One region of the Lactobacillus sp. M0403 genome, then DNA from elsewhere that is predicted to be linked to it. Evidence: predicted binding sites of a transcription regulator. Region 1 holds the regulator's gene; each other region holds the start of a gene.
What was found. Region 1 encodes NrdR, which represses ribonucleotide reductase genes. Its sites were predicted from a motif close to ACACNATATATNGTGT; they were not measured.
Positions count from the first base shown of each region.

Region 2: nrdJ (ribonucleoside-triphosphate reductase, adenosylcobalamin-dependent) is a predicted target of NrdR. The motif match lies at 1,438-1,453, and genes of this name have one in related genera.
Region 3: H3T48_RS02110 (deoxynucleoside kinase) is a predicted target of NrdR. The motif match lies at 5,655-5,670, and genes of this name have one in related genera.

Region 1 is NZ_JACFQV010000002.1:57,033-67,127, reverse strand. Features, by position in the region: gene H3T48_RS02865 (transporter substrate-binding domain-containing protein) at 1-692, opposite strand, end outside; gene H3T48_RS02860 (amino acid ABC transporter ATP-binding protein) at 703-1,440, opposite strand; gene thrS (threonine--tRNA ligase) at 1,643-3,577, opposite strand; gene dnaI (primosomal protein DnaI) at 3,922-4,824, opposite strand; gene H3T48_RS02845 (DnaD domain protein) at 4,833-6,179, opposite strand; gene nrdR (transcriptional regulator NrdR) at 6,182-6,649, opposite strand; gene coaE (dephospho-CoA kinase) at 6,651-7,253, opposite strand; gene mutM (DNA-formamidopyrimidine glycosylase) at 7,250-8,080, opposite strand; gene polA (DNA polymerase I) at 8,093-10,095, opposite strand, start outside.
Region 2 is NZ_JACFQV010000001.1:560,269-570,363, reverse strand. Features, by position in the region: gene H3T48_RS02525 (aldo/keto reductase) at 1-133, opposite strand, end outside; gene H3T48_RS02520 (YjjG family noncanonical pyrimidine nucleotidase) at 199-906, opposite strand; gene H3T48_RS02515 (hypothetical protein) at 1,089-1,274, shown strand; gene nrdJ (ribonucleoside-triphosphate reductase, adenosylcobalamin-dependent) at 1,527-3,761, shown strand; gene H3T48_RS02505 (DUF4430 domain-containing protein) at 3,796-4,185, shown strand; gene H3T48_RS02500 (ECF transporter S component) at 4,195-4,710, shown strand; gene H3T48_RS02495 (cob(I)yrinic acid a,c-diamide adenosyltransferase) at 4,707-5,249, shown strand; gene H3T48_RS02490 (NAD(P)-dependent oxidoreductase) at 5,329-6,192, opposite strand; gene H3T48_RS02485 (helix-turn-helix domain-containing protein) at 6,256-7,104, opposite strand; gene H3T48_RS02480 (1-deoxy-D-xylulose-5-phosphate synthase) at 7,296-9,041, shown strand; gene H3T48_RS02475 (alpha/beta hydrolase) at 9,071-9,934, shown strand; gene H3T48_RS02470 (MerR family transcriptional regulator) at 9,938-10,095, opposite strand, start outside.
Region 3 is NZ_JACFQV010000001.1:476,001-486,095, forward strand. Features, by position in the region: gene H3T48_RS02080 (YdcF family protein) at 1-559, shown strand, start outside; gene H3T48_RS02085 (ATP-binding cassette domain-containing protein) at 740-3,085, shown strand; gene H3T48_RS02090 (glucosamine-6-phosphate deaminase) at 3,273-3,998, shown strand; gene amaP (alkaline shock response membrane anchor protein AmaP) at 4,161-4,715, shown strand; gene H3T48_RS02100 (DUF2273 domain-containing protein) at 4,727-4,915, shown strand; gene H3T48_RS02105 (Asp23/Gls24 family envelope stress response protein) at 4,936-5,436, shown strand; gene H3T48_RS02110 (deoxynucleoside kinase) at 5,712-6,362, shown strand; gene H3T48_RS02115 (deoxynucleoside kinase) at 6,374-7,060, shown strand; gene H3T48_RS02120 (amino acid ABC transporter permease) at 7,274-7,915, shown strand; gene H3T48_RS02125 (amino acid ABC transporter ATP-binding protein) at 7,931-8,584, shown strand; gene H3T48_RS02130 (amino acid ABC transporter substrate-binding protein) at 8,603-9,430, shown strand; gene H3T48_RS02135 (Cof-type HAD-IIB family hydrolase) at 9,431-10,095, opposite strand, start outside.

The sequences.
Region 1 (10,095 bases):
TGATTTTGGTTAACCGCAATACCATAAGGTTCTTTCGTAAAAGTGCCACCTCTTACTTCTAAACTCCCCGCACTTTGTGCAGCAAGTCCATACAAAATACCATTATCACTAGTTAGGGCGTCACCTTGATGTGATTTAAGGGCAGAAACAGCTTGACCGTAATCTTGCATTGCAACAACTTTAGCTTTAGGTGCAACTTTTTTAATTACTTCAACCGAGTTGTCACCGACGATTCCTATCACAGTTTTACCATTTAGGTCACGCACACTTTTAACATCAGAGTCCTTATTAACTAGCAATGATTTACCAGCCCTAAAATATGGCTTAGAAAAACTAATGATTTTTGCTCTCTCAGGCGTAATCGTCAAAGTTGCAATTACTGCATCAACATTACCGTTTTTCAAAAGTGGGATTCTTGATTGCGATGTTGCTAAAGTAAATCTTGCTTGGCCCTTCGGTCCCAAAATCTCTCTAGTAATGGCTTTAGCCATATCGATATCAAAACCTTTTTCCTGGTCATCACGAATATCAATTAGACTGAAAAGCTTTTTGTCACCTTCGACGGCCCATGTAATTGTGTTAGATGAACGGACATTTTTTAAAGCGGATTGATCTGTTACGCTTTTCCCGCAACCAGTGAGCATTAATGCACTGAATAATAGAGCAATTGGCCAGATAATTTTTTTCATCATGCCAACCTCCTTAGTGCGAAATGATTTTACTCAAAAATTGTTGTGCACGTACTGTCTTAGGTTGCTTAAAGAAGGCTATACTTTCGTCATCTTCAACAAGATGTCCTTGATCCATAAAAATCACGCGATTAGCTACTTCTTTAGCAAAACCCATTTCATGCGTAACAATCAATGATGTCATTTCACTTGCAGAGGTTACCTTTTTTATAACCTGCAAAACGTCATCAATCATTTCAGGATCAAGTGCAGAAGTTGGCTCGTCAAACAGCAATAACTTAGGTTTCATTGCCAAGGATCTAGCAATTGCAACACGCTGCTTCTGTCCACCAGAAATTTGTGCAGGCATGTTTTGGGCCTTATCTGCAAGACCAACCATGTCTAATAGCTCCATCGCCTGCTTTTTGTTTTCCTCTTCAGGCATATGACTAACTATTCTTGGTGCCAACATAATGTTTTCTAGTACATTTTTGTTTGCATAAAGATTGAAGTGTTGGAAAACCATCCCGACATCTTGACGTAAACGATTGGAATCCGTTTTAGGATTGGACAAGTCTTGATTATTAACAATCAGCTTTCCACCTTGAATCGATTCTAACCGATTTACTGTCCGAATTAGCGTACTTTTACCTGACCCCGAAGGACCAATTAAAACGACCGTTTCACCTTTGTCTATTTCTAAATTAATATCGTGTAAGGCGTGAAATTTACCATAATATTTTTGCACGTCGTGGAATTCTATCATTGACATATAAATGCTCCTTTGTGTTCGATCAACAAAAACACATCATACTTTTCTTATCAATTGATTTAAAAAATCAAAAGTGCATCCCCGTCAACACTACGTTTGTTACCCGACTTGCAAAGTTCCAGTATATTAAAAAATTAAATGTTTATGTTGTCACCCTATAATCTTTGATTTATCGATAAATACTTTTTCAATTTCTAACTACCTATTTTTTTCTTGAGTATGACTTAACATCTTGATCAATTTCTGCAATAAATTCGTCAAAACTCTTTACAATTTCTTCTTCAGTTCCGTAACGACGAACGTTAACGCTGTTAGAAGACATTTCTTCATCACCTAAAACTAAGGTATATGGAATCTTTTGAGTTTGAGACTCGCGAATCTTATAACCCAATTTTTCATTTCTTAAATCTGCTTCAGCTCTAAAGCCACGCTTGTTAAGTTCATCGCGTACCTTTTTCGCATATTCAGAGTGTGCATCAAGGTTAACTGGAATTACTTCTACTTGTACTGGTGCTAACCAAGTTGGGAACGCACCCTTGTAAATTTCAATTAAGTAAGCAATGAAACGTTCCATTGTTCCAACAATTCCACGGTGAATCATAACTGGACGGTGCTCTTCACCATCTTGACCAACGTATGACAAGTTGAAGCGTTCTGGCAACATGAAGTCAAGTTGAATGGTTGACATGGTTTCATCCGCACCTAAAGCAGTCTTGGTTTGAATATCAAGTTTAGGACCGTAAAAGGCTGCTTCACCTTCGGCTTCAACATATTCAAGTCCCATGTCATCCATTGCCTTCTTAAGCATTGATTGACTTCTTTCCCACATTTCATCATTTGCAAAGTATTTTTCAGTGTTCTTTGGATCACGATATGAAAGTCTGAAGTAGTAATCAGTAATATCAAAGTCCTTATATACTTCCATGATTAGTCTCAGAATCTTGGTAAATTCTTCTTGAACTTGCTCAAGTGCAACGAAAGTGTGACCATCATTCAAAGTCATTTCACGAACACGTTGCAATCCAGATAAGGCACCTGATTTTTCATACCGGTGCATCATACCTAATTCAGCGATTCTGATTGGTAATTCACGGTAAGATCGAATATGGTGCTTGTAAATTTGAATATGTGAAGGACAGTTCATTGGCCGTAATTCAAGCATTTCACCATCACCCATATCCATTGGTGGGAACATATCATCACGATAGTGTGCCCAGTGTCCAGAAGTCTTATATGCATCGACATTCATCAAAACTGGGGTATATACGTGTTGATAGCCATCGGCAACTTCTTTATCAATAATGTAACGTTCAACAACACGGCGAATAGTTGCACCCTTTGGCATCCAGTATGGTAAGCCAGCACCAACTTTAGGATCAACGAAGAATAAGTCAAGATCACGTCCGATTGTCCGGTGATCACGTTCTTTAATATCTTCACGGCGTTTAATATCTGCATCCAAGTCTGCTTTCTTAAAGAATGCTGTACCTGAGATTCTTTGCAGCATTGGATTGGATGACTTGCCCTTCCAATATGCACCAGCAACAGATAAAAGCTTAAATTGTTTAATTTTGCCAGTGTTTGGTAAAAGTGCGGCAAACCCAAAGTCAACAAAGTCACCTAACTTGTAGGCCTTAACTTCATCGCTAGTTTCTTGATTTAATAGCTCAAGCTTAAATGGATCATCTTTAAAGATTTCTTCCAATTCAGCCTTAGGCATAACAACACTTTCAATTTTTTCGCCTGCTTTAACTGCTTTCTTAACAGCATTTTCAAGTTCAGGTAATTCATTGACTTTAATTTGATTTTCCTTATCGGTGTCAACAAAAAAGCCATCTTCGCCTGCAGCATGTTCACCAAAACGTAATTCTGGATATGCTTTTTTAGCAACTGCTTCAAAAACAAATGCTACTGTATCACGTAAGACGTTCAAGCCTTCTTCATCTTTATCAGTAATAATTGCTACATTAGCATCACGATCGAGTTGATAATCAACCGGTTGTAATTGTCCGTCTACTTTACCAGCAAGTGCTGCTTTTCCTAGTGATGTTGAAATACCATGTGCCAAATCACTAATTGTAATTGCTTGATCAAAATCACGTTTTGATCCATCTGGCAAAATAACTGAAAAACTCATCTATACCTCCGAAAATATAAAAAAACGCCCCAGTGCATCACTGCACTGGGACGTTATTAGCGTGGTTCCACCCAAATTTCAAGTCAGATATACGAATCTAACTTCTCAAATTAAGTTGATAATGGAACTCACCCATTTTAATTACTTTTTAAGTTTGAATGAGTGGGGTACATCTACATTGAACCACTTCCAGAATAATGTGATTCTCTCTGACTTGAGCTGCATCATGTTCATTCAATTAAGATAATTATACATATCTAACATTTTTTTGCAAGAACTTTTTTAATAAAAATCACAAAAAGCACTTTTTAGTTAAGTGCTTTTTGTTTTAACTTATTTTTAATTTAGCGTCGTCTATTAGGACCAGAAACAACGACCTCTTTAGCCAAAGTCCGTACTCTTTCCATTAGTCTTGCAGCTTTAACTGGATCTATTGCATTTTTAGTCTCCTTAAAATGTTCTTCCAAATCGTTCATCGAGAAATTGGAAGAAAAGAAAGTCGGCAATTGATTGTCCATCCTGGATTGCAGGATTACTGCTAAAACTTCGTCACGAGACCACTGACTGAGATTTTCAGCACCAATATCATCCAAAATTAGTACATCACAATTTGAAATTCGCTGTACCTCTTCCGGCAGGCTATTATCATTAAAATGACTTGAAAGACCGGCAATAAAATTAGGCACATGCATGAAAACAACACGCTTATTCATCAATGCAAGTGAATTTGCCAAGCCAGCAAGAATGAAAGTTTTACCTACTCCAAAACTACCTGATAAAAATAGACCTTTTTGATGAATATTCTTAGAGTACGCACTCAAGAATTGACCAATATCAGCCATTGCTTGCTTTCTTTCAGGCGTTATCTCAACTTGACTGAGTTTAACATCATGCAAACTGGTTGGCAGATCAATTAAACGCAGATTCTTTCTGGCACTAACTTCCCGATCATGTTCAATCTTACTGTCTTCAGGAACGTAAGTAATATCAATCGCATTAGTATTTAGAATCAACTTCGGTTTAAAGCCTTGTGTGACTGGATCCTTTTTATTTTGTTGAAACAAATAAAATTCAAAAAGAGCAGACATACTCTTATCAATCATTTCATCCGTTATTTTGTCCTGATGAGCGCTAATGAACTGACTGACAGCCGGTTCAGTTAAAACTTGCTGCCTAATCTGAGCTGGATCAATTTTTTTAGCTGCTGGATGATTCTTTCCAGAAATAAATTTATTAATCGGTTCCATAGATTCACCTACTTCATGCCATTTTGGTCTTCAAAGTTCTTGAAAAAGTTCTTTAAATCTGCCGAAGAAACGTCTGATTTAACTGTAGCTTTTTTCTTGCTCCAGTCTGTTGCCTTTTCAACCCTTTTTGCCTGAGTATAATGAGGATATTTTCCTTTATTTTGCTCACGTTTGTTCATATAGTCAAGTGCTTGCTCACCTGTCTTGACACCATGTTGCAACCAATCATGCAGGATTTTATTTGCTAAACGATAGGAAATATTCGGTGCGCTTTTTAGACAAGCGTAGGTCAAAAGATTCAGCAATTCAGCTGGTATCCCTTTTTCATTATATAAACTGTCAAGGACATGATATTCGCTAGCATCAACATAATCATGACGTTCAGTTTTTAGATAATATAAAAACTGAGCTGGAGATTTACTCTTCGCAAGTTGTAAAAGTTTTTGTTCTTGTTCACTAAAATGCGCATTTGAAGGACTAGCTTCTTCAGTACGCGTAACTCTTTTAAGTTGATCACGTGTTGTTTGAGCATGGATACTGTTTGCGATTGTCTTTTTAATTAAGGACATATCAAGCTGATAGTCTCCGTGTAAGCACGACAAAGCCTCATCAACAAATTCTTGTTCGGACAAACCATAGGTGCGCATAATGGCCCGAATTGCTTGGCGGTTGCAATCAATTTCTGTCTCCGGAATCTGATAAATCTCAAACTGCTGCTTCATAAAATCCCAGTCAATCTTGTCATCTTGTTTGATACTTGCCTTAACAGGTTTAGGAATCTGGTTTTCTTGAGCAGCCTGTTTCACTTCAATTGAAGGTTCAATTGCTTCTTGATCAGGTAAACGAAAGACGTCCATGAATGAGGCAGAAACATCAGTTGCGGTCGCTAAGCCATTAGGTTGGTTTAAGTTCTGACTACCTTCTTGGGCAAAAACATGACTCAGTTTTTGAAATGCGCTAACACCAATTTTTTCCTTAAGCAAACTGGCTAAAAGAGGAGTAGCAAAAAATTCATTACTACTTGGCACCTTTGCTAGCTGAAAAACTAGTACCTGACCCATAATTTCATTTTCAATCATGCGTGTTTGAATCAAACCAGTACCTTCAAGCTTATGCAGCGCAATAAAAAGACTTTTAAGGTTGCAATCAAGCTGTTCTTGTAACGCGTATAAGCCAGTTGAATCAGATAGCATTGCACCAGAATTATAGTCTTCATTCAGACTAAGATACATGGAAAGAGCAAGAGAGCCAATTAAAGGCTGATAAAGCTTTACTAAAATACGAATATCAGCTGGATATAGGTCAATATGATTAGCAATAAAAAAAGGTTGTTTGGGATTATCTGTCTCAAACATTTCTAATTTCCTTTCTCTCTTTTAGCAATCATATCCTCCATTGTCTTCATGAAACTCGACATATCTTTAAATTCGCGGTAAATCGATGCAAAACGAATATAAGCAACATCATCTAGTTCAGCTAATTCATCCATTACCAACTGACCAATTTTTTTCGAAGATATTTCACTTACACCTTGCTGTCTAACCTTGTTTTCAACGTGATCAACTAGTTCTTCAAATTGTGCACTGGTAATTGGGCGCTTTTGTCCAGCTGCCATTACACCATGCAGAATCTTTTTACGATTAAACGGCTCTCTAGTATTATCATTCTTAATTACTAATAATGGCGTTGTTTCAATTCGTTCAAAAGTAGTAAAGCGAAAGCCACAGTTTTCACATTCTCTTCTGCGTCTAATTGCACGATTTTCATCACTTGGACGCGAATCGATTACACGTGAGGCATTTTGCCGACAATTAGGACATTCCATCTTAGTCCTCCTCTTTTAGTTCACATAGCAGGTTTGCTAATTTAGTTTCTAGCTCTTTTATTGTACCAGTATTTGTGATGACATAATCTGCTAATTTTTCCTTTTGCGATAGCGGCATCTGTGTTTTTATTCTATTTAAAGCCTCAGTTTTATTTAGGCGATCACGTGTCATTAATCGCTGCACTTGCAACTCCTCTGGAACCGCAATTAACAAGGTTTTATCGCAATAATCTTTCACTTTAGTTTCAAATAGTAAAGGTGCATCTACAATAACTACTGGTTTTTTAAAAAGTTTATTTTGCGTAATTTTATCTTCAATTTCGCTAAAAATCAATGGATGTGTTATCTTGTTAAGCACATTTAGCTTACTTTGATCATTAAAAACAATTTGTCCTAACTTTTTGCGATTAAGTGTCCGATCAGAATTTAAAATATCTTGGCCAAAGTAACTAATCACTTTTTTATAACCTAACTGACCGATATTTAAAATGTCATGTGCAATCACATCGCTGTCAATAACAGGTAAATTGCGCTTAAGGAAAAAAGCATCTGCCGTGCTTTTCCCACTTGCAATTCCACCTGTTAAGCCAAGTACTAAAGTCATTTATAAATTACCTGACAGTGGGGACAAAATGTAGTCCCTCGGCCCGAAACTTTTATTTTTTCTAGTGGTGTGTCACAACGAACACATGGCTCACCCTTATGACCATAAACCTTGAGCATTTCCTGAAAACCACCGGTTTTTCCGTTAGCGTCAAGGTATGTATGAACCGTAGTTCCTCGTTCCTCAATTGCCAATTCAATTAGAGAATTAATGTTATCGTGAAGCTGCTTAATTTTGGTTTTTGGTAGTGCATTGGCCATACTTAAAGGATGAATTTTGGTTTCCCATAAAACTTCATCAACATAGATATTACCTAGTCCGGCAACCACTGACTGATCAAGAAGCGTATTCTTAATACTCTTTTTCTTGCGCGCAAGTCCCCTAGTAAAAGCAGCAACTGTAAAAGCGGGTGAATTAGGTTCTGGGCCCAGTTTACTGATACCAGTTATTTCTTTTTCCGTTCCAGTTTTAACTAACTGCATTCTACCAAATTTACGAACATCGTTATATCTCAAAGCTGAGCCATCGGTAAAAACAAACTGAACATGATCATGCTTATCTTTTTTCGTATTTTCTTTAACTAAGCGATACTTGCCTTCCATGCGCAAATGAGAAACTACCGTCAAGTTCCCACTCAACCTAATCAACAAGTACTTCGCATAGCGATCAATCGTTTCTATTTTCTTATTAACTAATTGCTGTTCAAATTCTTGCGAATCACTGGCAATAATTTTGGGGTACCACAACGTAACTTTTTTTATTGTTTTTCCTTTAATCAGTGGTAATAAGGTTCGACGTACCGTTTCAACCTCTGGCATTTCTGGCATTACTTATACTCCTTATTTGGCATCAAACCAGTTGTGACCATAACCTGAATCAGCAACTAAAGGAATATCTAATCTAACTGCTGATTGCATTACTTCAGGCACAATCTTCTTAATTGTTTCAAGCTCATCTTTTGGAACATCAAAAATCAATTCATCGTGAACCTGGACAACCATCTTAGTCTTCAAGTGCATTTCATCTAACTTTTGCTGCATATTAATCATTGCAATTTTAATAATGTCTGCGGCAGATCCTTGAATTGGTGAGTTGATTGCAGTTCTTTCTGCAAAAGAACGGACATTAAAATTCTTCGCATGAATGTCAGGAAGATACCGACGTCTATGCATAATGGTTTCCGCATAACCCTTTTCACGAGCAACTTTCACCGCTTTATCCATATAATCTTTAATTTGTGGATATTGTTCAAAGTAGTTATCAATAAATTCTTTTGCCTGCTTACGACTAATATTTAAGTTTTTAGACAGGCCATAATCTGAAATACCATAAACAATACCAAAGTTAACTGCCTTTGCACGGCGACGCATTAATGGTGTTACTTCATCGGTTGACTTTAAGTGGAAAATTCTCATTGCAGTATGAGCGTGGATATCATAACCCGTTCTAAACGCTTCTTGCATCTGCTCATCACCTGAAACCTGAGCTAAAACCCGCAATTCAATTTGTGAATAGTCACAAGAGAAAATATAACCATCAGGTTGACTGGGAACGAACGCTTTTCTAATCTGCTTTCCTTCCTCTGTTCTAGTTGGAATATTTTGTAAGTTAGGATCCACTGAAGAAAGACGTCCTGTTGCGGTCAAAGTTTGCAAATAGCGCGTGTGTACACGTCCGTCTTTTTGAATGACATCAAGCAAACCATTAACATAAGTTGACTGGATTTTTGCAATTTGACGATAAGAAAGAATCTTTTCAATAATTGGATTCTCATCCTTCAGTTGATTTAAAACATCAACTGAAGTCGAATAGCCAGTTTTAGTCTTTTTGATTGGTTTAAGGCCCATTTTTTCAAACAGGATATGACCAAGCTGTTTTGGCGAATTAATATTGAACTCTTCGCCAGCTTCTTCATAAATTTCCTTCTCCATTTTGGACAATTCGCCGGCAAACTCATCTTGCAATTGGGTTAATGTATCAGGTAATACCTTGATACCATTAATTTCCATCTTTGCCAAAACGCGCGCAACGGGAATCTCGATGCTAGCAAAAAGATCATCCTGTTCATGTTCCTTAAGTTTAGCAAGTAAGGTTTCCTTCAAGCTTTCGATTGCTTCAGCCTTGGTTGCAAGGTGATTAAACAAAACCTTATCATCTTCAGGAATTTGTTCACTCTTTCCTTTGCCGTAGACGTCCAAATCACTTCTAACAGAATTATTACCATACATCCGGCAAACTTCAGCCATGTCATCCGAATTATTTTCATTGTTAATCAAGTATGAAGCAAGGAGCATATCATAATCGATTCCATGTGCATGAATTCCAAGTCGGTTAAGTCCAACTGTCGTACGTTTTAAATCAAAAACATCCTTTTTGATTTTTTCATCTTCTAATAGATGTTGCAGATTTTGCTCTTTTAATAAATCAACATCGCGACTGACATAAATTTGACCAGCAATTTTAAATGCAAAACCAACAAAATCAGCTAAATGATAATTAGGTCCGAGCATCCCTAGGTAAAAGACAATGGTGTCGCCTTCTTTAGCATCAACTTTTGCTAAATCATCTTTTGTCAATTCTGTGTATTCCATCAAAACTTTTTCATTTTCATCATTTTGATTTTCTGAATCTGCAGCGTTAGGATCAAGTTCACTTAAAAATTTTCTAAAATTCATTTTTTCATAAAAACGTCGTAATTTTGGATAGTCGATATCCTTACGCTTAATATCATCAATTCCAATCGTAACTGGAGTTTGACAATCAATAGTCGCAAGTTTTTTACCCAAAAGAGCCTTGTCTTTATCGTTCAGCAGGTTTTCTTTTAATTTTGACTGCTTCATTT
Region 2 (10,095 bases), on a different contig from region 1:
TAATTGCATCAATAACGGAGTTTTTGGCAACATCGCCATCTGGCGTTTGCCAAGTTCCGAAACCTATAGTAGGCATCTTAGCTCCGTTATTTAAAAAATATCTATCATTTAAAGAACTAATTTTGACAGTCATTATTTTCACCTCTGTTATATTATATCGAATAATATATATGCTGCCACATCAAATTTGACAAATTGCTAATTAATTCTTTCAAAGTCATTTTTTAACAGTTTCACGAATTCGGGATATGTTTTCACTTCACACAAAGGATGTAAATTCATGTTATTTTTTCGCCCGCGATGGTTATACCAGACACTGCTAAAACCATAGTTTTCTGCACCTAAAATGTCTGATTGTAAACCATCTCCAAAAAATACTGTTTCTTCAGGACCATATTCCGCCCGGTCAAAAAAGTAATCAAAAATTCGAGCATCAGGTTTTGAATAACCTGCTTCTTCAGAAGTAATAATCAAATTAAAATAGTTCTTAATTCCAGCTAGCTCTAAGCGATGGCGTTGCATATAGACTTCACCATTACTTAAAATGGTCAACTCGTACCCACTCTTTTTGGCAAAGCGAAGCGTATCTTCTACACCAGGTAGCAACTTATAAGCTTGACCGAAGTATGAACGATATTCATCCATAACGGCAAGTCCATCAACATTTATATGATAGTTTTCTTTGATAAAATTATGAAAAACCATTTCGCTCAATTGATCATATGTTAATGCACCAGTTTCAAGTTGGCGCCATAAGCTTTGATTATATGAGTGATAACGGCGCTGCAAGTCCTCTGTTAGTGGCCAGTGATGCGCGTTAAAAAGGCGATGGAGCGCGAAATTCTCCGTATCCGCGAAATCGATTAGTGTGTCATCTACATCAAAAATAATTTGTCTAAAACGCAAGTATTTTTCATCCTTTCCAATTATTTCCCGGGAAATAAATACTGCTACGGAAAAATATTATACCAGTAAATTACTCATAAAAAACATAATTATCTTTTTGTTAAATTTAGGTAAAACTCATTTTAAGTAAATGCGCTTGAGGTATAATTGCTTACCAAAATAAATCAGGAGGAAATACTAGTATGCTTACTTTATTACTAATTTTTGCATTGATCTGGGCACTGGCTAAACTAGGTGTTGGGATAATTAAAATTTTATTATTTATACTGGCATGCGGTTTAATCTTCATTTTCTTTATTCATTTACTAATTCCTTTTGCTATTTTGGGAGGAATGCTTCTCCTGCTCTTCACAGCAATTGGTCGTTAACTCTTTTTTATTAGTCTTTTTGAAGCACAATAAGCTTTTTTAGTTTATTGTGCTTTTTCTATACGCTGATTGCTATATGATTTTTTTGAAAATCTTTTTCTCCTACTGCCGCCTTAAATCATCTTTTTTTGTTCGGATTTGACTGCTGCATATCCGCTGGTAAATACAAGATATTGTGTTATAGTCTTTTTAGACACCATACATGATGTGTATGTGAAACAAAATGTTATTTTATGAGGAGATATTTTGTATATGAAAAATGCAAGAATAAGCTTGGATCAGGCTTATATTGATCAAGTGAAACAAAATGTTTCGCCTCACTGGGGAGAACTTGGCTGGGTCACGTACAAGCGGACTTATGCACGCTGGCTTCCTGAATATAATCGCGCTGAAGAATGGGACGAAACAGTTAAACGTGTTGTGGAGGGCAACATTAACCTTGATCCACGCTTAACTGATTCGCCTTCTGAAGATGTGGTTGAGGAACTGACAGACGAGGCTAAGCGCTTATTCAAGCTTATTTATGGCCTTGCTTCTACTCCGTCAGGACGGAATTTGTGGGTTTCTGGGACTGATTACCAAAGACGTAATGGTGATTCCTTAAACAATTGCTGGTTTATTGCTATCAAACCACAGAAATATGGTGATAGTCATATCGTGCCTGACTATTTGGACAAAAATCAAGAAGCTCTTTCAATGCCATTTTCTTTCGTCTTTGACCAATTGATGAAAGGTGGCGGCGTTGGCTTTTCCGTCGTTCAAGACAATATCCAAAAAATTCCCTCAGTTGACAATAAAATCGATTTAACGATTGTAATCGATAAGGCTAGTGCTTCTTATGACGACTCCGTTAAGCTTGGAGCAACTGATAAAAGTGAGTGGGTAAAGCAAAATCAAAATTCGGATGACTATATCTATTACGATTTACCTGACACCCGTGAAGGTTGGGTTTTAGCTAATGCTCGTTTAATTGATATGCACTTTAAGGAGACCAATCCTGAAAATAAACAGAAGTTGGTTTTAGACATCAGTGGTATTCGTCCTTACGGTGCAAAAATTCACGGTTTTGGTGGTACTGCTTCTGGCCCAATGCCATTGGTCGAAATGCTGTTTGAGATTAACGACATTATCAATAATCGTGTTGGTACAAAAATCACCTCAGTTGATGGTACAGACATTTGCAACTTAATCGGGAAAACTGTTGTTGCAGGAAATGTTAGACGGTCTGCTGAATTAGCATTAGGCTCTAACGATGATCAAGATTTCATCACAATGAAGCAAGATAAAGATAAGCTATATCATCACCGTTGGGCTTCAAACAATAGCGTTGCGATTGACGCTAAATTCGATGGATACGAACCAATTGCCGCTGGTATTAGAGAAAACGGTGAACCTGGTGTTGTTAACTTAGACTTGTCACGTAATTACGGCCGTATTATTGATGGTTATCAAGAAGGCATTGATGGTGAAGTTGAAGGAACAAACCCATGTGGTGAGATTTCACTAGCCAACGGTGAGCCATGTAACTTATTTGAAGTTTTTCCTTACATTGCTGAAGAACAAGGTTGGGACTTAAAAGAGGTCTTCAAACTGGCTACCCGTTATACCAAGCGTGTAACTTTTAGTGAATACGACTGGGAAGTTTCCCGCAACATCATCTACAAGAACAGACGAATCGGTGTTTCAATGTCAGGTATCCAAGATTGGCTCTTAAATGATTTAGGTCATCGGGTTGTTACCGGCTTTGAAGACAGTATCGACGAAGAGACAGGCGCAAAAATTAAAAAGCCAATTTATGATCCTAAGGGAATCAAAATGGTCGAAGAAGCATATCAAGCAGTAATTGATGCCGATCAAGACTACAGTAAGGCTTTAAATTGCAATCCTTCTATCAAACACACCACTGTTAAACCATCTGGTACTGTTGCTAAACTTGCAGGTGCTTCTGAAGGTATGCACTTCCACTACGCTGGCTACCTAATTCAAAGAATCAGATTCCAAGCCTCAGATCCTTTACTCAAAGCCCTTGATGCTTGTGGTTACTACTCAGAACCAGATATCTATTCACCAAATACTATTTGTGTAGAATTTCCATTAAGAGCAGCTCATGCAGACAGCAAAAACTTTGCTTCTGCAGGTACTGTTTCAATTGAAGAACAGTTTGCAACTCAAGCATTTTTACAAACCTACTGGTCCGATAATGCGGTTAGTTGTACTGTCACTTTCCAAAGCAATGAAGGTGACAAGATCACCTCTTTATTTAAGCAATATCGTAACGTCATCAAGTCAACGTCTCTTCTTCCTTACTATGGTGGATCTTTGGAGCAAGCGCCAAAAGAACCAATTGATAAGAAAACATACGAAGAGCGCAAAGCCAAAATATCTGGCGATGTTGCTACTGTCTTTGCTGAACAACATGATGATCAAAAAGACATCGAGCTAGTTGATCAAACCGATTGTGAATCGGGCGCTTGTCCAGTTAAATAATCTAAATTTATGTATTAAAAATAGGAGTTTTATCATGAAAAAAAACAAATTATCAGTTCTTGCTGGAATCGCTACTATCTTTACTTTCACTGTTGCCGGTTATGGCAGCACCCAAAATGCTCAACAAGTTGACGCTGCTAGCAAAGTTCGCGTTACTTATACCCTTAAAGTAAATAATAAAAACTACAAGACTAAAAGCGTAAAAGTGCCTAAGCACTCAACTGTTATGCAAGGTCTTAAGAAGCTTTGGAAAGTAAAGAGTACTGATGGCTTCATCACTTCAATCGATGGTAAGAGTCAAAATAAAGCTAAAAAGGTTTACTGGACTTACACTATCAACGGCAAATTTGCTTCTAAAGGTGCTGCAGAGCAAAAAGTAGCTAACAAGGATAAGGTTAAATTCACTTTAGCAAAGATCGACTAATCAGCCATCATGCATGATTCAACCAAGAAATTAGCACTGCTTGCTATTTTAACTGCCATGTGCGTAGCCTTACGCATTTTTAAAATTATTCCAGTTCCAAACGTTCAGCCAGTTACTGATATTTTGGTAATCGTAACGTTAAATATGGGCTTTACGTTCGGCTTTGCCCTAGCCATTTTAACCATGGTGATCTCTAACATTTACTTAGGCTTCGGCATTTGGACCATCTCACAAGTCTTAGCCTATGGCGGCTGCGTTTTAACTGTTGCATTACTGGCAAAATTTACGCCATTAAAAAAGCACTTTACTTATCAATTAGTCGTTGCTGTCTTTTTAGGTTGGGAATACGGCTGTTTCGTAGACTTCGGGATGTCGATTTTTGGTGGCTTTAATGCATTTCTAGCCTACTGGGCTGGAAGCTTAGTTTTTGATACTTACCATGCAGTTGGCAACTTAGTCTTCTACCCCATTCTATATAAACCACTTAATGTTGCATTAGATCACTACAAACGGAGGCTTTTATGACCATTAAAATTTATACCAAAGTCGGCGACCAAGGTTACACCAAGCAAGTCACCGGCAAAATGGTACCTAAGTATGACCTACAAATTGAAGCACTTGGTGACATCGACGAACTAGATTCTTATTTAGGTGTTGTAATTGCTAACTTATCCGATCAGTGTCAAGAATTGCTTAACCCACTGCAAGATCGACAACGTGATTTATATGAATTAGAAAGCGATATTGTTGTTAAAAGACACGAAGAAATAACGGCGGCTACAGTCGAATTCCTTGAACAACAAATAGACGAACTTAATCAAAAAATCCCAAAAACTACCCACTTTATTTTGCCGGGCGGTTCGATTACCGCGACCCATTTGCATTATGCTCGTACGGTTGCTAGGAGAGCAGAACGTGCAATGGCTAAATTAAACGATGAACAGCAAAAATTAGCCCCTGCTTGTTTAAAATACATTAATCGTTTATCAGACTACCTTTTCATTTTGGCACGCTATGCTAATGTTTTAGACGGCGTAGAAGAAGTCAAAAGTAAAATCAATTAACTTAAAATTCACTTATACTTACTCATAAAAAAGAGCAGTTCCAAATCTGAAACTGCTCTTTTTGTTTTTGAACTAAATATTAGTTCCACCATAATTTAATCAAGCCTTGTGTGCCCAAGTCACCTAGACCACGCTCATCAACCAAAGTTTCATACAATTTTTCTGCCTCTTTAGTAGCTGGCAACTCAAGTTCCATTTCTTTGGCAGTTTCCAAGGCAATGCGTAAGTCTTTTAAGAAGTGCTTGCTGAAAAAGCCAGGTGTATAATCATCCTTCAAGATACGTGGGCCATAATTGCTCAAGCTCCAATTAGCAGCACTACCTGCTCCAACTGTCTCTAGTACAGATTCAAGATCCAAACCTGCTTTTTTGGCATAGACGAGCATTTCACACATTCCAGTCATTGTTCCAGCAATCATAATTTGGTTGGCCATCTTCGTATTCTGACCTGCTCCTGCAGCACCAAAGTAATGCACAGTTTTGCCAAAATCTTTAAAAATTGGTTCCAAATCTTGGTAAGCTGCTTCATCGCCACCAACCATAATTGTCAAAGTGCCATTTTTGGCACCTAAATCTCCACCGGAAACCGGCGCATCCAAAACTTTTGCTCCTTGCTGTTCTCCTTCACGGAAAATGCGCTGAGCTAGGGCTGGCTTTGAAGTGGTCATATCAACTAGATATTTGTCTTTAACAGTTGCCTGAAAAATACCTTCCTCACCGAAATAAACTTTTTCAACATCAGCTGGAAAGCCAACCATCGTAAAGATTAATTCGGCATTCTCAGCAACTTTTTTAGGGCTCTCACACCAAGTTGCACCCTGAGCAACTAAGTTATCAGTCTTACTCTTGGTTCTGTTATAAACCACTAAATCATGACCAGCCTTTAACAGATTAAGGCAAATTGCGTTACCCATTACACCTGTTCCAATAAAACCTATTTTCATAAAATCATCCCTTCTATGCTCAAGCTTAACTATTTTATTCTTATCTTAGCACTATTATTCATTTCACTGATATTCGTTAAAAAAACGTTCTACTTCTTTGCCATATTCAGGCATTCCTAGTAAGTCGAAATTTTTGATTGCCCATTGGCATTTAGCCACATACTCTTCTTGATGGTCAAAGTGCTCGTTAATCATGTTTTCTAAAAAGACCAGCATGTTCTTATAAAAGAATAGTTTTGGCACTGTTCTGATATGCTCGGCAGCTTGAACAAAATATCCAGTTTCGTCATAGGCTCCTTGCTCAATACACACAATCAAGATATTGATAATAACACCTAAGAGCTCCTCCTGTTTCCGCGTTTCTGTTGTACCTTTTAATTTTTCTGCTATCTTTTTGCCAATCTTCAAGTTGCTTTTTAAATCATAAATTGAGATAAAGTTAATGTACATACGTAGTGTTCTTTCATCAAAATCATCTTGTTCAAAAAGCCAATTCTTTAACTGCGCTTTTTTCGTATCACTCAATTCAGCTACATTATTCAGCGTGTCAGCCAAATTAAAATCGATCAGTAGCAGTAATTTATCCTTATTCTCTATGTCGCTATTCTCCACGTATTGGCGAATCTCTTCAATTTTTTTAGGATTGTTTTGATAATATGCTCGATTTACTTCTTCTTCAATTTCATTAAACGCAACATTCTGCGCTTGTTGATTTTCATCTAATTGATTAAAAAATTCCCACGGCTTAACGTGATTAAGCCGCAAAATTGCAATCAAATCCTCTGCCGTTATACGATGCAGTTTTTTCTCAACCTTTGAATAATAAGAGGGCGTAACCACACCCGCAGCCCATTCTTTTTGCGTTTTCAATTGCTTAACGCGAAACTTTTTCAGTAATTCACCAATTGTCATCTTCAATTCCTTAAATGTGTCACATCATTATTTCTATCACTATAATAATTATAGTTTAAATCGAATAAAATTAACTTTTAATTATAAAAAAGTAATTTTATATTTGACTTAGAGTTAACTTTAAGTATTAAACTTTTATACAGTTACTGAAATAAGCTGGCTGACTAGCACAGCAAGGAGGCACTTATATTATGAATAAACATGAAGACTTTTTGTTAAATAAAATTGCGGGACCAAAAGATGTTAAAAAATTGAGCATCCCCGAAATGGAAAAATTGGCTCAAGAAATCAGAACATTAATTATTGAAAAGGATGCAGCTGAAGGTGGCCACTTAGGGCCAGATCTCGGTATTGTAGAAGCTACCATTGCCTACCACTATGTATTTGATGCTCCAAAAGATAAACTGGTCTGGGACATTTCCCATCAAACATATCCACATAAAATGTTAACTGGACGGGCCAAAGCTTGGCTCGACCCTGACCATTATGAAGATGTAACACCATATTCAAATCCTGACGAAAGTCCATATGATTACTATGCTGTTGGGCACACCTCAACCTCAGTCGCTCTGGCTACTGGAATGGCAAAGGCACGTGACTTAATGGGACAACACGAAAATATTATGGCTTTAATTGGTGACGGCTCACTGACAGGTGGCTTGGCTTTTGAAGGGCTAAACAATGCAGCGATTGAGCCACACAACTTAGTGGTTGTAGTTAATGATAACCAATGGTCAATTGATAAAAACGTTGGTGGCGTGGTAACCTCACTGAAAAAGCTGCGTGATTCTAACGGCCAAACAGCAGAAAACCCGTTTAAGGCAATGGGCTTTGACTATCGCTACGTTGCAGACGGTAATGATCTCTCTGCCATGATTGATGCTTTTAAAGCTGTTAAAGATGTTGATCATCCTATTTTATTGCACATTAATACACTTAAGGGAAAAGGCTACGAGCCTGCAGTCAAAGACGAAGAAGCACATCACTGGGTCTCACCATTTAATTTGGAAGACGATCAGCCTCTTGCCACTGAAAACCAAAAACCTACATCCAAGTCGGTTGCACTTGACGTTATTAAAGAACAAATTGATTCAGGTCAAAAAATCATGACCATTAATGCCGCTATTCCTGGTGTCTTTAATTTAGATGAATTTAAAAATGAATATCCAGCTAATTACACTGACGTTGGTATTGCCGAGCAAGAGTCGGTTGCTTTTGCGACTGGTTTTGCCAAAGAAGGCGGCATTCCGGTTTTGATGGAAAATTCAACCTTCTTACAACGTGCTTTTGATCAATTATCACACGATACTGCTGCCAATGACTTACCGGTGGTAATGCTTGTAGCAGGTGGCACTATTTCTAGTCAATCGAAAACTCACCTTGGTATTTTTGATCAGGTAATGATTTCTAATTTGCCTAACTGGATTTACTTAGCACCAACAACTTTGGCTGAAGAAAAGGCAATGCTTGAATGGGCCATCAAGCAAAAGAAGCATCCCGTTGCAATTAAAGTTCCTGGCGATGTTCCAGAAACTGATCACCAAACTGTTATTACCGACTACTCCACCATTAACTACCAAGTTAAGCCGGGTAAGGAAGTAGCAGTTATTGGACTAGGCGCTTTTTATCAATTGGGTGAAAAAGTAGCAAATAAGCTCGGTGCCACTCTTGTTAACCCACTTTCAGCTAATATTTTAGATGAAAAAGCACTAGACCAACTGGCAGCCAATCACAAGGTAATCGTCACCCTTGAAGACAACATTCTCGACGGTGGGTTCGGCCAAAAAGTAGCTTCTTATCTGGGTAACAAAGACGTTAAAATACTCAACTACGGGCAAAACCGTGTTTACACTGACCAAACTCCTGTAGCAGAAATTTATCAACAAAATCATTTAACTCTTGAACAAATCGTCGCAGATGTTCAAAAAAGTTTATAGGATTCGCTAATCCTTTTTAGGAGTCGCCGATGACCAAAAAACATAAAGCTTTCGGGATAAGTGCAATTATCGCTGCCTTATTATTAATACTGGGCTTTTATGTGATTAACAAGCCTGGCCAGCAACAGCATAAAACAGCTATTGCTACGCCAACCCTCTTTGTTCACGGTTGGGGCAGTAGCTACCGTGCGGAAGAAAGCATGACTAATTACGCTAAACAGCACAATTTTACCAACTCAATTATTCGTGCAGATGTTAGTCCCGCGGGTAAGGTCTCTTTATGGGGCACCATTAAAAATGGTGCGAAAAACCCCATCATTGAAGTTAATTTGCTCAACAACAAAAGCATTTCTACAGGTGAAACTAACCAAGCCGTTGCTTTCAAAAAGAGTAGTAATTACATCAAAAACGTTATCACTGCTTTGCAAGCAAAATATCAATTCAAACAAGTAAATCTTGTGGGCCATTCAATGGGTAACTTACAAATTGCCTATTATCTACTAAACAATGCTGATAATCCGCACATGCCCCGTTTAAATAAACAAGTTTCTATTGCAGGGCATTATAACGGCTTTTTAGGTCAGCAAAATGCACCTAGAAAAATAGTTTTAGAACCTAACGGCAAGCCCACGCAAATGGACACGGGCTACCGCGGACTTTTAGGCCTAAGAAAAAAGTTTCCCACTAATGCTGCTGTATTAAATATTTACGGCGATACAGGTAAGGGGAATGATGGCTCTGTAGCAGTAAATTCAGCTCGTTCCTACCGCTATTTAGTGGAAAAGCGTGCCCGCTCATATCAGGAAAAAGAAATAACGGGACCTCAGGCACAGCACAGCAAGTTACATGAAAATACTAAAGTTGATCGTTTACTAGTCAACTTTTTATGGTGAAACCTACTTTAACTCTCCTTGGTCGTATAGACTGATTTTGTGTTTTAGTCTATTGATGGTGGAATGAACGGCCTGCTCTTGTTCTTCCAAGCGATGCAGTTCTTTGACCAAAATTTGTCTTCTTGCCTTTTTAGTATCAGAACCCTGCTGCAGTAACTCGG
Region 3 (10,095 bases), on a different contig from region 1:
AGACTACCTCATTGTTTTAGGGGCTGGCTTAGCAAAAGGTGAGACTGTTACCCCGCTTCTTGCTAGTCGCATTAATCGAGCAATTCAATATGCGCAAAAACAGGTCGACAAAGGAAGGAAAATGCCAAAATTAATTATGTCTGGTGGTCAAGGAGGAGATGAAAAGATTCCGGAAGCCAAAGCAATGGCCGAATACGCAATCGGTCGTGGTATTAGTCCTGAATCTATCTTATTAGAAGATAAATCAAAAAATACTTACCAAAATATGCAATTTTCAGCCAAAGTAGCAGCAAAAGACTTTGGCGGCGAAAAATATCGTGCCAAATTTTTCAGTAATAACTACCATATTTTTCGTGCCGCTTTATTTGCTAAAGCGGCTGGGCTGAATGCAAACGGAGTTGGTTCATACACAAGATTTTATTTCTTGCCCAATGCAATCGTTCGCGAATTTGCAGCTATTTTGGTTACCAATAAAAAGCGTCATATCATAGTGATTAGCTTAATAATTCTTTTCTTCCTAGTATATGCACTATTGCAATATACTAAAATCGCACAATAACTCAGATAAAAAGTCTCTAATTTGTTTAAGAGACTTTTTTAATTACTAAATTAAAATTTTTCAAAATGAGGATGGCTTTTTTTAACTAATTGGCTTAATATAATAAGAATTTTAGTGTTACTTATTTATAAGTGCCAAATTATTTTTATGAATTAATAAAAAGGAAAAGAGAAATAACTCATGCTTCAATTAAAAAACTTGCGTAAGTCTTACCACGTTGGTGATACTACGACTAAGGCGTTGGACGATGTCTCAATTTCGTTTCGCAATCAAGAATTTGTCGCAATTCTAGGTCCCAGCGGTTCTGGTAAAACGACAATGTTAAACGTTATTGGTGGACTAGATCGTTACGATAGCGGCGATTTGATTATTAATGGTAAATCCACTAAGAATTTCAAAGAAACTGATTGGGATGCATATCGTAATAACTCGGTTGGTTTTGTTTTTCAAAATTACAATCTAATCTCACACCTATCAATCATTGCCAACGTTGAATTAGGAATGAACTTATCTGGTGTTCCTGCCTCAGAAAGACACCAACGTGCAGTTGATGCTTTAACACAAGTCGGCTTAAAAGATCACATTTCGAAGAATCCTAACCAACTATCTGGTGGGCAAATGCAGCGTGTAGCAATTGCTCGTGCCTTAGCAAATGATCCTGATATTTTACTTTGTGACGAGCCAACTGGTGCTCTCGATACTGAGACTTCTGAACAAATCATGAAGCTAATTCAGAACTTGTCAAAAGATCGGTTAGTAGTCATGGTCACACACAACCCAGAACTAGCAAAGGAGTACGCAACTAGGATTGTTAACTTCCAAGACGGTAAAATTTTAGATGATTCAAATCCATTCACACCAGAAGATGAAAAAGATACTTTCAACTTGAAGCGTACAAAGATGTCTTATTGGAATGCTATCAAGTTAAGTTTTACCAATATTATGACCAAAAAAGGTCGTACAACTTTAACAGCTTTTGCTTCAAGTATCGGTATCATTTCCATTGCCATCGTTTTATCGCTATCCAATGGCTTTCAGAAGCAAATTGATACTACGATGAGTAAGGCACTTGCCAAATATCCTGTTACAATCTCGCAAACGGCCACGGACGTTAATAGTATCAGTGACCGTGATGATTCAGAAAAGAACGTCAAAAATCGTGGCTATTTAACTGCTAAAAAGGACAAGTTACAGCAATCGGCACATAAAAATAAAATTACGCAAAAATACGTCGATTACGTAAAGAAGATTAATCCTGAATATGCTAACAATATTTCTTATCAAGTTGGTGTTAACCTCAATTTAATTGGTAAGGAAAATGGTAAGGTTAAGCCCGTTCAATTTTCACCGCTACCTGCTGGCACGGCTGCTTCTCAAGCGTACGAGCAAATGCAGTCTCAAGCAGCAAGCATGTCCTTTATGGGTTCAACCGTCTTTCCAACCTCATTAGATAAGAAAAAGGGTAACTTTTTAAAGGATAACTACCAATTACTATCTGGCGCTTGGCCATCCAAGCCAACTGATTTAGTTATGGTCGTTGATAACAAGAACTCCCTTAACATTAACATTCTGAAGAACTTGGGCATTAAAGTTAAGGCAGATGAAAAACTTGATTTTAATAAGTTAATTGGTAAAGAATTCAAAGTAGTCGACAATAATGACTATTATCAAGAACTACCTACTGGTATGTTTGTGCCACAAAAACCTGACCAAGCAATGTACAACAATAGCAAAATCAAGTTACGCATTGTTAGTGTAATAAGACCAAAGAATAAGGATTCAATGGCTCTATTATCAAGCGGAATCGCATATAGTGATCGTTTAGCTGTTAAGGTTATCAAGCAGAATCAAAATTCAGCTATTGTAAAGGCACAAAAGAAATCTGACCGTAATGTAATGACTGGTCAAAACATGAATGCCAGTGCTAAAAAGCTGATGATGCAATCGATTGGCGGTTCTTCTCTTCCTGCTGGTATCATGATTTATCCAAATGACTTTGATTCGAAAGACAAAGTCTTAGATTACCTTGATCAATGGAATAAGGGTAAAAAGAAACAAGATAAAATCATCTACACTGACATGTCGAGTGCCGTTACCTCTATGACAGGTGGTTTGTTAAGTGGTATCACAGCTGTGTTAATTGCCTTTGCAGCAATCTCACTTGTCACTTCAATGATTATGATTGGTATCTTAACTTACACTTCAGTTTTGGAGCGAACAAAAGAAATTGGTATTTTAAAGGCCTTAGGTGCTCGTAAGAAAGACATCACACGCGTCTTTGATGCAGAAACATTTATCCTTGGCATATTCTCAGGTGTCTTAGGTGTAGTAATTGCTCAACTACTCGTCTTCCCTATCAACAGCATTTTATATTCAATGACTGACTTAGCAAATGTTGCTCAATTAAATCCTGTGCACGCCTTGATTTTAATTGTTATTTCTACTATCTTAACGATGCTAGGTGGACATCTTCCTGCAAGAATGGCAGCTAAGAAAGATGCCGCAATTGCACTAAGAAGTGAATAGTCGCTAATTTCATTTAATTAGTCTCAAATAATGTTACATGTGAAACAAACATTATTTGAGACTTTTTTGTTATCAAAATTGGCCTTAGTTAAAAACGCGTCAGTAGTGAAAAAAATTTTAACAAAGCTAATTGACAAATTGGCATATACCAATTTATAATGAATTTAACTTAATTGGAGGCTCAACTATGAAAATTATCATTACAAACAACAAAGAAAACGGTAGTACTGAAGGTTTTAAGCTATTTAAAAAGAGCATTGAAAATGGTGCTAAGGTAATCGGCTTAGCAACTGGCTCTACCCCTGTAGCTCTATACAACGAATGGACTCAAAGTGATCTTGATAATAGCAATCTTATTAGTATCAACCTTGATGAATATACTGGTTTAACTCCTGATAATGATCAAAGTTACCACTACTTTATGCAAAAAAATCTTTTTGACAAGAAGCCATTCAAGAAATCATATATTCCAGACGGTATTAAAGCCATTAACGACCCTCAAGGTGCTTCTGATGACTACAACAAGATCATTGAAGAAAACCCAATTGATATTCAATTATTAGGTCTTGGTCAAAATGGTCATATTGCTTTTAATGAACCAGGCACTTCTTTTGATTCTGTTACTCACGAAGTCAAGTTAACTGAGAGTACTATCCAAGCTAATTCCCGCTTTTTCAGCAATATTGATGATGTGCCAAAATCAGCAATTTGTATGGGAATTGCTAACATCATGAGTGCAAAGGAAATCGTTATTATGGCTTTTGGTGAAAATAAAGCTGATGCCGTTAAGAAAATGGTCGAAGGTCCTGTAACTGAAGACGTTCCTGCTTCCGTTTTACAAAACCACTCTAATGTCACATTAATTATTGACGATGCTGCTGCAAGTAAGCTCAGTGAAGAATCAAAGAACTAATTAGACAACTTAACTAACAGATTAAAAACGATGCAAACTTGCATCGTTTTTTTGTGCCACTAATATTTCGTATTAGCGCTGTATATAAACAGGTGCATATCACTAACGCTAACAAAATAATCCGTATTATGATTAGGTTAGAGCATGAGAGGATGTGATAAATTGAAACGAAGTAAAAAATGGTTACTGGTAGTTTTTCTGCTTTTACTACTGCCTCTGCCAATTTATCTCTTATGGGAAACTAGCGGTTTTTGGCAAAAGTATTTAAGGCTTAGCATCCCCAAAATGGGTACATTAAATCCCATTTTCGAATGGTATCTAATCGGTGCTAGTGCCATTGTTCTTTTGGCTTTAATCATTAGTTTATTAATCATTCTATTCTGGCCAGTTCAGCGCTACTTCACCTTAATTCATAAGCGCGATGGACAAGTCAGAGTTAATAGTAAGGCGATTAACGGTTACGTCATGAATTCTTTATCTGAATTACCTTTTATTAATAAAGCAAAAGTTGATTCTAAGCTTACTAATCATAAGATCAAAATTAGGATTAGTGGCAATTTAGGACATGGCGACAACGTTAATGCTGTTCTTGAGCAATACCTTGAAGAGCTTAAAGGTAATCTTAGTCAACTTTTGGGAATCGAGCAGAAACCAAAAATCAAAATTAAGTTTGTTAACTATCAAAACTCTGATAAGCCCGAGACACGCGTTCAATAAAGGAGGCAAAAATGAATAAAATTTTGCAGGAACACCTCCCAGAAATATGCGGTGCAGTAATCGGCTTGTTACTAGCATTTTGTTTTTTGGGATTAGGCTTTTTTAAAACTATTTTTGTCATTGTGCTACTAGTATTAGGCTTTCTAGCTGGGCATTATTGGCCCCTGCTAAAAAGCTTGGTAAGTAAACAACAACATTAAATGAAAGGAATTTAATCATTATGGTACAAAATAACAACAACTCAAAACAAGAAGTTAAAGGCGACTTAACATATGACTCTAAAGTAATCCAAAAGATTGTCGGCATTGCTTTGGCAGACGTTAAAGGACTATTAACTGTTAATGGCGGCTTCTTCTCTAACTTAGCTGATAAGATTGTTAACAGTGATGACGTAACTAATGGTGTTAACGTCGAAGTGGGTAAAAAACAAGTCGCTGTCGATATTGAAATCGTTGCAGAATACGGTACTGACATTCCTAAACTTTATGACGAAATTAGACAAAAGATTTATGACAAGGTTAAAGAAATGACCGGCTTGGATACTGTTGAGGTTAACGTCACAGTAGTTGATATCAAGACTAAGGAAGAGCATGAAAAGGACTCTGTCAGCTTGCAAGATCGTCTAACCGGTGCCACTCAAGACGCCAAAGAAAAGATTGACGATCAAAAGGACAAGGCTGAAGATAAAAAAGAAGAAAAGAAAGAAGATCGCGTTAAGTAACGTGTCTCAACCAACCTATTCAAAAAGTGAAGTGTTTCAAACTATGCACTTCACTTTTTGTTTTACTTTAGTTTCACGTGTAACACTTCTTAAATCTTTTTATCTTGAAAATATATATTTACATATCTTTATCAAATTATAAGCAATTTTTTTAGTCTGCACTATGCAAAATCACTTGACATTTTTGCCCCAATGCAAATTAAATTTCTTCTTGTTTACCACTATATCTCGTATTAAACTAGATATTAATCTATATATTGTATTTAAGAAAGAGCGTGATTCAAGTTATTGTTTTAAGCGGGCCTATTGGAGCCGGTAAATCCAGTTTAACCAGTATTTTAGCTGAACATTTAGGAACTCAAGCCTTTTATGAAGGCGTTGATAGTAATCCGGTTCTTCCTTTATATTACCAGGACATGAAACGGTACACTTTTTTACTTAACATCTATCTACTTAACCACCGGTTAGCGCAAATCAATCAAGCAGTTAAAGAGAAAAACAGTGTTTCTGACCGTTCTATTTACGAAGATGCCCTCTTTTTCCAAATGAATGCGGAAAGCAACGTCGCTGATCCTACCGAATTTAAGATTTACGACAGTTTACTTGAAAACATGATGGAAGATACCCCCGGAAATCCTAGTAAAAAACCTGATCTCTTGATTTATATCCGTGTGTCACTAGATACCATGCTAAAACGTATCGAGAAGCGTGGTCGGTCTTATGAGCAAATCTCGACTGATCCCAGTTTAAAAGATTACTATGCGCGCTTAATTCGCTATTATGAGCCTTGGTACGAAAAGTATGATGCCTCACCTAAGATTGTAATCGACGGTGACAAGTATGACTTTATCGGTGATGAAGACGCTAAAAAGGAAGTTTTAAGCCAAATAGATAGCAAGCTGCGTGAAATTGGCAGTCTAGAATAAGAAGGAACGTGATGACAGTTATTGTTTTAAGTGGCCCTATTGGAGCCGGTAAATCCAGTTTAACCAGTATTTTAGCCAAATATTTAGGAACTAAGCCATTTTACGAAAGTGTTGACGATAATCCAGTCTTACCACTTTTTTACGCTGATCCTAAAAAGTATGCGTTTCTGCTTCAGGTGTTTTTCCTTAATACACGTTTTCGCAGCATTAAGGACGCATTAACCGACGATAATAACGTGCTTGATCGTTCTATCTATGAAGATGCACTCTTCTTCCAAATGAATGCCGATATTGGACGTGCAACTAAAGAAGAAGTTGACACTTACTATGAGCTTTTAAACAATATGATGAATGAGCTCAAAAATATGCCAAAAAAGAACCCTGATTTGCTCGTCCATATCAATGTTTCATACGAGACGATGCTTAAACGTATTCAAAAGCGTGGTCGCCCGTACGAACAGCTTAGTTATGATTCAACGCTTGAAGATTATTACAAACGACTATTACGTTATTATAAGCCTTGGTATGAAAAATATGATTATTCACCTAAAATGGAAATTAATGGTGATGAGCTTGATTTTATGACCAATGAACATGATCGTGAGATTGTTTTAAATCAAATTGTCGATAAATTAAAAGAGATTGGTAAATTACCTGAATCATGGGATAAGCCAACCAAGGTCGAACTCGATGCATAATCAGTAAAGCAATCAACTTGCATATTGTAGTGAAAAGCCGTTTTTAGATATTTAGTCTAAAAAACGGCTTTTTATTTTGTTAAATTTCTTGCTGAGCAGTCTAAAATAACTTTTTACACTATTACCATTTTATTATTAAAAAAATATGTGCTATTCTGTCATAAATGTAATTTTTTGCTCATTATTTCAATTTACGCTTTAAAGGAGAATAAGATGAATTATATAATCTCAATCATGCCTTCTCTACTTTCTGGAGCTAAAATGACCCTGATTCTATTCTTATGGACCTTGATCATTTCTATCCCACTTGGAATCATTGTTAGTTTGGGTTTAATCTCACATTTTAAAATTATACGTGCTATTTTAAAATTTTATATCTGGATTATGCGTGGTACGCCATTGTTACTACAACTAATCTTTATTTTTTATGGACTGCCAATCATTGGCATCATTTTCCAACGATACAATGCTGCCTTATTCGCTTTTATTCTAAATTACACTGCTTATTTTGCAGAAATTTTCCGTGGTGGTTTTCAGTCTGTGCCAGTCGGCCAATATGAAAGTGCACACGTTCTGCAGCTCACAAAATGGCAAACTTTGCGACATATTATTATCCCCCAAGTAAGCAAAATTGTTATACCGTCAATTGGCAATGAAGTGATCAACTTAGTCAAGGACACTTCCCTTGTTTATGTTATTGGCTTAGGTGAACTCCTACGTGCAGGAAACGTTGCAACTGCGCGAGACGTTACGCTTGTGCCATTAGTTCTAGTTGGTATTATTTATCTACTAATGACCGGTATTGCATCATTTATTTTAAAGAAAATCGAACACAGTTATTCTAAGTGGAAATAATAAGGGGAATGATTCATGCTTGAATTAAAAAATATCACTAAAAAATTTGGCTCTCGAACAATTTTAAATAAATTGAATTTAACAATTCCTGATCAAGAAATATTAGCAATAGTCGGACCTTCGGGTGCCGGCAAAACAACCCTTCTACGGTGCCTTAGTGGCTTAGAAAAAGTCGATTCTGGTCAGTTTCTCTGGAACAATCAAGAATTTGATCCAACTGAGCCGAGTAAAGATAACCAAATTACCGGTGTTGTTTTCCAAAGTTACGAACTGTTTCCTAATTTGACCATCATTGACAATATCACACTCGCACCTAGATTAGTTTTAAAAGAAGATAATAGCCAGGCTCTACAGACAGCTAAGCAGTTGCTTCACGAATTAGACTTAACGGGCAAAGAAGAACTGTATCCATATCAGCTGTCAGGTGGGCAAAAGCAAAGAGTTGCGATTGCGCGAGCATTAGCAATGAAGCCACAAATTCTATGCTATGATGAGCCAACTTCTGCACTGGATCCTGCATTACGTACCAAAGTCGGTGAAATTATTTTACAACTCAAAAACAATAATAAGATGACACAAATTATTGTTACACACGATATGGATTTTGCTCATCAAGTAGCTGATCAGATTTTCACGGTTAAAGCGTTAGATTTTAAGAAGGTGGATTAAGTGAAATGCAAACGTCTAATGGCACTATTGACCACCATCCTTTTTACTCTTATCTTATCAGCCTGTAGTGGTATTTCGGTTAACAGGCAAGCTAGCAAAGTTGACAATTGGACTCATATTAAGGATCGCAGCTACGTGGTTGTCGGTGTTGACGACACATTTGTCCCAATGGATTTTCAACAAAAAGATGGAAAACTAGTCGGCTATGACGTTGACTTAGCAAATGCAGTTTTCAAATTATACGGCATCAAGGTCAGCTTCCAAACAATTGATTGGTCAATGAATACAACTGAATTAAGAAATGGAACAATTGATGTAATTTGGAATGGTTTTAGTAAAACTCCTGCTAGAGAGGCAAAAGTCAACTTTAGTAAAACCTATTTGGATACAACACAGGTCATAGTTGCACTGAAGAAAAATCATATTAACAGTGTTAAAGATATGCAAAATAAAGCACTAGGCGCCCAATCTGGTTCATCAGGTTACAATGACGTCATGGATTATCCAAAGGTACTTGCTAACCGAATTAAAGACCACTATCCAATTCTCTACGATTCCTTTACTAACGCCTTTATCGACTTAAACGCAGGTCGAATTGATGGCTTGTTAATTGATAGTTCCTATGCCAATTACTATATTTCGCGTCAAAAGCATCCTGAACGATTCACTGAAATTGATAGTTCTTTTCCAAAGGAACAATTTGGCGTTGGTATGCGCAAAAGTGATATAACTTTACAGCGAAAAATCAACCAGGGATTAGATATTCTTGCTAAAAATGGAACCTTAGACAGAATTAATCATAAGTGGTTTGGGGATAAAGCACAGTCCCCACTTCTTAAAAAGTAATTAGCTAAGCTCCTCAAGAACTTGCGCAATGCCATCATGGTTGTTATCAGCTGTCACATTTACAAATTGCTTTTTCAATTCTGCTGGAGCGTTACCCATCAAAAATGGATGCCCAACTGTTTTTAGCATTGAAACATCATTGTAGTTGTCACCAAATGCCCAACAATCAGTCAGCTTCACATTAAATTCTTCTGCCAGTTCTTTAATTCCCTCGCCTTTAGATACACCATTAACAACTATTTCTAATAAATTGGGAGCCGATTTAACTAAGACCACGTCTGGATATTCGACAGTCAGATCTTTTTGCTCTTGATCAAGTTGTTCTGGATTGCCCATAATAAGGACCTTGTGAACACCTTTAAGTTTTTTAACTTCAGCAATTGAGCTTGGTGTCGCTTTAACTTGAACAATCTGCTCCTCTTTTTTTACCAATTCAACATTATTTCCTGGGAAATAAAGCCAGTCATAGCCACTATAAACATTCCAAGTAGTCTGATTATTTTTCTTTTCGATATATGAACAAATCTCAGCTGCTTCGGCTGCTTTCATGAAGCGCGAAGATATTGGCCTTCCCATTTCATCTAAGACTAAAGCGCCATTGTATGCAATCATTGGACAGTTCTTAGTTATCTGGCCAGCCGCAGTCATCACTGCTTGCGGCATTC